2 linked regions of the Sinobacterium norvegicum genome follow. Each later gene encodes a partner of the first gene's protein in a complex. Links are inferred from orthologs where the notes say so. Each region holds a gene or a part of one and is shown on either strand. Other genes may lie near its edges. The genes, in order: lptA and L9P87_RS07865.

Evidence for each region.
Region 2: lptA (region 1) and L9P87_RS07865 share a complex: the UniProt entries of both Escherichia coli proteins name them as parts of the lipopolysaccharide transport and assembly complex. The link is inferred for Sinobacterium norvegicum from one-to-one orthologs.

The regions. Positions count from the first base shown.
Region 1 is NZ_CAKLPX010000007.1:47,582-50,728, forward strand. The notes cover bases 203-3,147. They hold lptA (lipopolysaccharide transport periplasmic protein LptA), read right to left. Parts: upstream 2,019-3,147; coding sequence 1,386-2,018; downstream 203-1,385. Other genes in these bases: L9P87_RS17280 (RNA polymerase factor sigma-54), read right to left, coding at 203-423; lptB (LPS export ABC transporter ATP-binding protein), read right to left, coding at 660-1,385; lptC (LPS export ABC transporter periplasmic protein LptC), read right to left, coding at 2,008-2,577; L9P87_RS17300 (KpsF/GutQ family sugar-phosphate isomerase), read right to left, coding at 2,613-3,147. Outside these bases: more of L9P87_RS17280, read right to left, coding at 1-202. UniProt on the Escherichia coli protein: Involved in the assembly of lipopolysaccharide (LPS). Required for the translocation of LPS from the inner membrane to the outer membrane.
Region 2 is NZ_CAKLPX010000001.1:1,755,697-1,758,917, forward strand. What follows is about bases 1-3,019. They hold L9P87_RS07865 (LPS-assembly protein LptD), read left to right. Parts: upstream 1-316; coding sequence 317-2,722; downstream 2,723-3,019. Other genes in these bases: L9P87_RS07860 (aminoglycoside phosphotransferase family protein), read right to left, coding at 1-137; L9P87_RS07870 (peptidylprolyl isomerase), read left to right, coding at 2,712-3,019. Also shown: more of L9P87_RS07870, read left to right, coding at 3,020-3,221. UniProt on the Escherichia coli protein: Together with LptE, is involved in the assembly of lipopolysaccharide (LPS) at the surface of the outer membrane. Contributes to n-hexane resistance.

The sequences.
Region 1 (3,147 bases):
CTCGTGCAGGCCCTCGGCCTGACTGTTCCGGCTGTCGATATCAAAGTCTTCGCCGCCAGGTCCTGCGCTACCACCGGTGTTCTGGTAAACATCATCCCACTGTGTATCAACGGGAAGCTCTTTGGGGATGTTGTCAGGGTTTGACCAATCGATATCAGACTGAGCGGCATCGGCGGGCGTTTCGGGGCTGGCTGTTTCTATTTGGGCGGGTCCCTCAGTCGTATGGTTGAGGGCTTCTAAATTATTTTCCGGTGAGGCGTTATGTTCCTCTTCGGTGACTTCGAGCATGGGGTTGGAATCGAGAGCCTGCTGGATCTCTTGTTGTAAATCGAGCGTTGACAACTGGAGTAGGCGAATAGCCTGTTGCAGTTGCGGGGTCATCGTTAATTGCTGACCCATTTTCAGTTGCAGCGATTGTTTCACAGCGACAGATTCTCCCAAGCGAACCGCGTATCAGTCTCTGTTTGCTATTTTCGGTTATAGCAATAATAAGAGCTCTCTGAATAGCCGGATATCCGCCGGCAATCTAGTAAGGCCGGCATTATAATCATCAGTAACTCTGTAAAAGCAGTAGTTATTATCAAATTTATACAGCGTCAGTTTATCGGTAGTCGCGACGACAAGCAAACATTAGACCAGCTTTAAAATAGCCTTTGTGTTTAGAGCTTGAATTGCTCACCCAGATAGACTTTGCGGACCTGATGATTACTCAAAATAGTCTCTGCGGTGCCCTCGGCAATAATATAGCCTTCGCTGACGATATAGGCCTTGTCACAGATGTCGAGGGTCTCTCTGACATTGTGATCGGTAATGAGTACCCCGATGCCTTTGGACTTCAGGTGATTAACAATCCCTTTGATCTCGTTAACCGAGATGGGGTCGACGCCAGCAAAGGGCTCATCGAGCAGGATAAATTCAGGCTCTGTGGCCAGCGCTCTCGCTATTTCTACCCGGCGCCTTTCACCTCCCGAGAGAGACATGCCGAGGCTTTTACGAATATGGGTGATATGGAATTCTTGTAGCAGCTCTTCCATTTTTGCATGACGCTGTTTCTTGTTTAAATCCTGGCGTGTTTCGAGTATCGCAAGCAGGTTGTTTTCCACCGATAATTTGCGAAAAATTGACGCTTCCTGTGGCAGGTAGCCAATCCCGTGTTTGGCCCGGCCGTGCATAGGTTCTGCGGAAATATTGGTGTCGTTGATCCACACCTGGCCGGCATCCTGGGGCACAATCCCGACGACCATGTAAAAGCAAGTGGTCTTACCGGCGCCGTTGGGGCCGAGTAGGCCGACAACTTGCCCGCTGTCTATCGACAATGAAACATCTTGAATGATTTTACGTTTTTTATAGGCCTTGGCTAAATTGTTGGCTTTCAGGGTCGCCATCTAAGGTTGCTCACTTTTATCGGTGCTGTCAGTGTCAGTTGGCGCCTCTGGCGCGGGCTCGCTGGTGGGTATGGCCTCGTCCGGTATTCTATCTGATGGCGGGGTGACCTCTGCGGCGGGTGCCTTCTTTTTACTGGGGGGGAGGACTACGTGAACGCGGCCATCGCCCTCTTGTTGGTCTTTGTTGCCCTTGGCTTTGACGATTTCTTCCGCCATGAGGTATTCAATCTGTTCGCTATCGACCTGGGTGCCATCCTGTTCGATACTGGCCTGGCGGGTCAGAACGAGTAGCTCTTTGGCGGCATAATAGTCGATGATTTCGCCGCGGGCATAGACTATCGCCTTGTTTTCTTCGGGGCGCTGTTGCAATTTTGCCGGTTTGCCCAGCGCCTGAATTTTGGATAATTCGCCGTTGACCTGGTTGATGATAATTTTGTCGGCTTCAATATGAAGCGTGCCTTGGTCGAGTTCGACATTACCGATATAGGTGGTAATCGCATTCTTATCGTCACGCTCGGCGCGATCAGAGCGAATATGAATAGGTTGTTCGCGGTCAGTAGGCAGCGCCTGGGCCAGCTGGACCGTCAGCAAGGAGCAGAGAATCGCAATCGCTGTTAGGGGGCTATGGCTCATAAACAGAGTGAACTCCAGAGAGTAGAGAAATAAATTCTTTGTTGAAGTCAGCGTGCATCCCCGTCGCCTTGGTGACGCCTGATGCCTGGGTAATCGTCACCGCTTCTTTGGTATCGGCGGTATTGAGTACGGTGTTAATTAATAATATTTCAGTGTTCAGCACGGTACTGTCGGCAGCGGTATTACCGGTGGTAATCACTACATTGTTGGTTAATAGTACGGTTTTATCAGGGTTTACCGTAGCATTTTTTGCCGAGGCTATCTGTTTTGTCACACTGGCCTCGTAACTCTTGATGACCGGGTTAGTCACAAAAGAGGTGTCGCTGTGATCGAAGTGAATCGCTTTGTCAGCAATCGAGTGGGTATCCAGCTTGCCGTCGACATCGAAACTGCGGTGATCGGCTTCGGTGATATACCATGCTGGTGCTTTAATCACGGCGGCCACTAGCAGGTCGCCGGTATTGTTATCCGGCGAGGTGAAGTAGGCAACAGCAGTGACACCAATGACGGTGGCGGCTGCGGCCAGCCATTGTTGTACCTGTCTCGATCGTTTGCTCACCGGCTAGCATCCGTAACGTGTTAATAGTGTCAAAATTATACCAGACCGGCTCGTAATAGTGCATGCAGATGGACGACACCGGCTAGGTTATCGTCTTGGTCGACAACAACAACAGAGGTGATTTGGTTGTCCTCCATGATTTTCAAGGCACTGGCCGCCAACATGTCGGGGCTGACAGTCTGGCAACCTGGGTTCATCAATTCGCCAATAGTGGCTCGGTGAATGTCGATTTCGCTGTCGAGGCTGCGTCGTAAATCACCATCCGTGAAGACCCCAACGACTTTTTGTTGTTCGTCGACAACAGTGGTCATGCCGAGGCGTTTCTCGCTGATCTCAACCAGCGCCTTACTCAGCGTGGTATTGGTTGAAACGCGGGGGATTTCATCACCATAGACCATGGCGTCAGACACTTTCAGCAGCAGGCGTCTACCCAGAGTGCCACCGGGGTGAGAGAAAGCGAAGTCGTCGGCGGTAAAGCCTTTCTCCTCGAGCAGTGCAATAGCCAGTGCGTCTCCCATGACCAGTGCCGCGGTAGTGCTTGATGTTGGAGCTAAATTCAGTGGACAGGCC
Region 2 (3,221 bases), on another replicon or contig:
TAGCTGCCCGAGGCATAAGACAAACGATAATAAACACGAAAACTGGCATCGCCGGATACCGACAACCATTGATAGGGCTGATCAATCAGCTCTGGTAACTGCTCTCTCGACCAATTTAATAACGCCTCGAACGACAATTTACGCCTCCATCTCATTTGCAATATAGGAACAACAGCTAGAATGTTTTATCATCGCCTAGATAATATCGTTGTATACCAACAATAACGTGATCACAGTGCCGTATTTACTCACATTTTTACCTCGGCATACAGCGGCACGCCCAACTTCACATCGAACTTTGGATATTTTATAACCCATGGCGTCGACGACACCACTATTAAACCGACAAACGGCCAGCGATTTCATCCGCCGCCGCTTCCCTCGCAAACAGTTAACCACTGCCATCACCCTGATTCTCTGCTCCGGCCAACTCTGGGCTGACAGCTGTGGCAACACCCGCGCCCTCGACTGGGTGCCTGCCTGCGATTTAAGCCCTGAACAACGTGCTCAACTGCGCCCCGGCTGCAACGGCATGTATGTCGCCCCAATCAACCCATCACCGGACGCCCTGCTTTCACCGGATGAAGCCCCCACCAAGGTCAGCGCCGACAGCACCGAGATTACCGATAAAAACAGCGCCAAGTTTGTCGGTGATGTGGTGATTAATCAGGGCAGCCGTCAGATTTTTGCCGATGAGGCCCGCGCCGACAACAGCAGTGACATATTAGAGCTCGAAGGCAATGTGACGGTGAGAGACAGCGGCATTCTGATGCTGGGCGAGAGCGGCTATTTCAACTCTGCCGATGGCACTGGGACGATTAATGAGGCCGAGTTTGTCATCCATCAGGCGGCGGTTCGCGGCGACGCTGAGCATCTCAGCAAAACAGGCGAGATGACGACAGAGTTATACAACAGCAGCTATACCCGATGCGCCCCGGGCAGTAACGACTGGTATATGCAGGCCACCGATATCAAGCTTGAACACGACGAGGGGGTCGGCACCGCCAAACACGCCAAGCTGTATATCAAAGACGTGCCTGTTGCCTACATACCTTACTTTACCTTTCCCATCGATGACCGCCGTAAGTCGGGCTTTCTGTGGCCGACCATAGGTACCGCCAAGGGCGGCAATGGCCTCGATATTACCGTGCCTTATTACTTTAATCTGGCCGAAAACTACGATGCCACACTGGCACCAAGGTATATCCATGGTCGCGGCCTCTCCACCGAACTCGAAACCCGCTACCTCAACAAATACAGCGAGTGGGTATTCAGTGGCGCTTATTTAGACGATGAGGAATACGAGGACACACGCTGGCTGGTTGGCGTCCAGGAACAAGGGGATATCAACGGCCTAAAGCACAGAATAGACTACACCAAGGTCTCCGACGATGATTACCTCAACGACATCAGCGCAGAGAGCCTGGACGTCAAGCGCCAGACCCACCTCGATCAAAAAGCAGAGCTTTGGTACAACACCTACGGCCTGACATTCAAGGCCAAGGCCCAGCAGTATCAAACCATTAACGACACCGTCAATGAGCCCTACCAAATGCTGCCACGACTGGAGGTTAACACCACCGGCTTTCCCGAGGGCAATCAGTTTAACTGGCTGCTAGTCAGTGAATTTACCGACTTCGCCCACAACGACGACAACAAGATTCAAGGCCAGCGCCTCTACTTAGAACCCGGTATTAGCTATACCTTCGAGAGCCGCTGGGGTTATCTAACACCAACAGCCAAGGTGCGCAGCCTGCATTATCAACTCGATGATGAGACCGGCAACCCGAACGAGAACAGAGAGGACTACAGCCCCTCAACCACTGCCGGTATGGCCAGTGTGGAAGCCGGCTTGTTTTTCGATCGCGACCTCAACCTTTTCGGCTCCGGCTATACCCAGACGCTGGAACCCAGGGCGTTCTATCTATACAGCCAGTATGAAGACCAATCGGACAACCCGCTGTTTGACACCGGCGAACTGACCTTTAGCTACAACCAGTTGTTCAGAGATACCCGGTTCAGTGGCCACGATTTAATCGATGATGCCAACCAGATATCGGCCGGTGTCACCACCCGATTCATCGACAACAGCACCGGCATTGAGCGCGCCAGCTTCTCGCTCGGCCAGATTTATTACTTTGATGAGCGTAAAGTCGGGTTGGACAGCAGCTCAGAGACTGATTTTGCCATCGACAGCCGCCAATCTGATATCGCCGGTGAAGCCAGTTTCAGGCCGACGGAAAACCTGCGTTTTATCTCGAATATTCTGTGGGATACCGAGCTGAATGAGACCAAACAGGGCAATATTACCATGCGTTACAACGCCAATGATTATGCCCTGCTCAACCTCAGTTACCGCACCGCCACCGGCGATGATTATTATGTCACCGAGACCGATGGCAGCAAGACGCTTTATAAGGGCGATACCAACCAGAGCGATATCTCCGGTGTCATCCCGATCAACGACAACTGGGCGTTTATTGGTCGATATAACTACGATCATTCGAATAAACGTTCTCTCGAAGAGATTGCCGGTATAGAATACAACAGCTGTTGCTGGAAGACCCAACTGGTCTATCAGAAGGGTATCGATGGCAATAATGAGGTAGAACACGGCGTCTACCTCCACTTTCAACTTAAAGGACTCGGCGGTGTCGGAAACGGTCTAGACCTTGACGACAGTATTGTTGGTTTTGAAGAGCGCGAAGAACATGATAAGTAAGTTGTACAGTATCCCCCGTATCATCACACGCTATAGCGCTATTGCCGCGCTGACCCTGATGCCTATCATCAGCTGGGCCGAAGTGCAGATGCTCGATCGCGTCGTTGTCGTGGTCGACGATGGCGTCATTATGCAGAGCGAACTCGATGAGCGCCTAGAGCAGATACATTACAATATTAAATCCCAAGGCAGGCCGACACCACCTGAAGATCAGCTGCGCAAAGATGTACTCGACACCATGATAGTCGAGAATTTGCAGCTACAGATGGGGCAGCGTGGCGGTGTTCGTATTTCGGACCAACAGCTTAACGAGGCCATGTCTCGTGTTGCTGGCCAAAACGGTCTCAGCCTCGAACAGTTCCAAAAAGCGCTTGAAGCTGATGGTTTAAGCTACCAGGCCACCCGCGAGCAGATTCGCCGTGAAATGATTCTTCAGCAGGTTCAGGCTGGCAATATTAACAACAAGATTCAAATCACCGACAAAGAAATCGAGAACTTC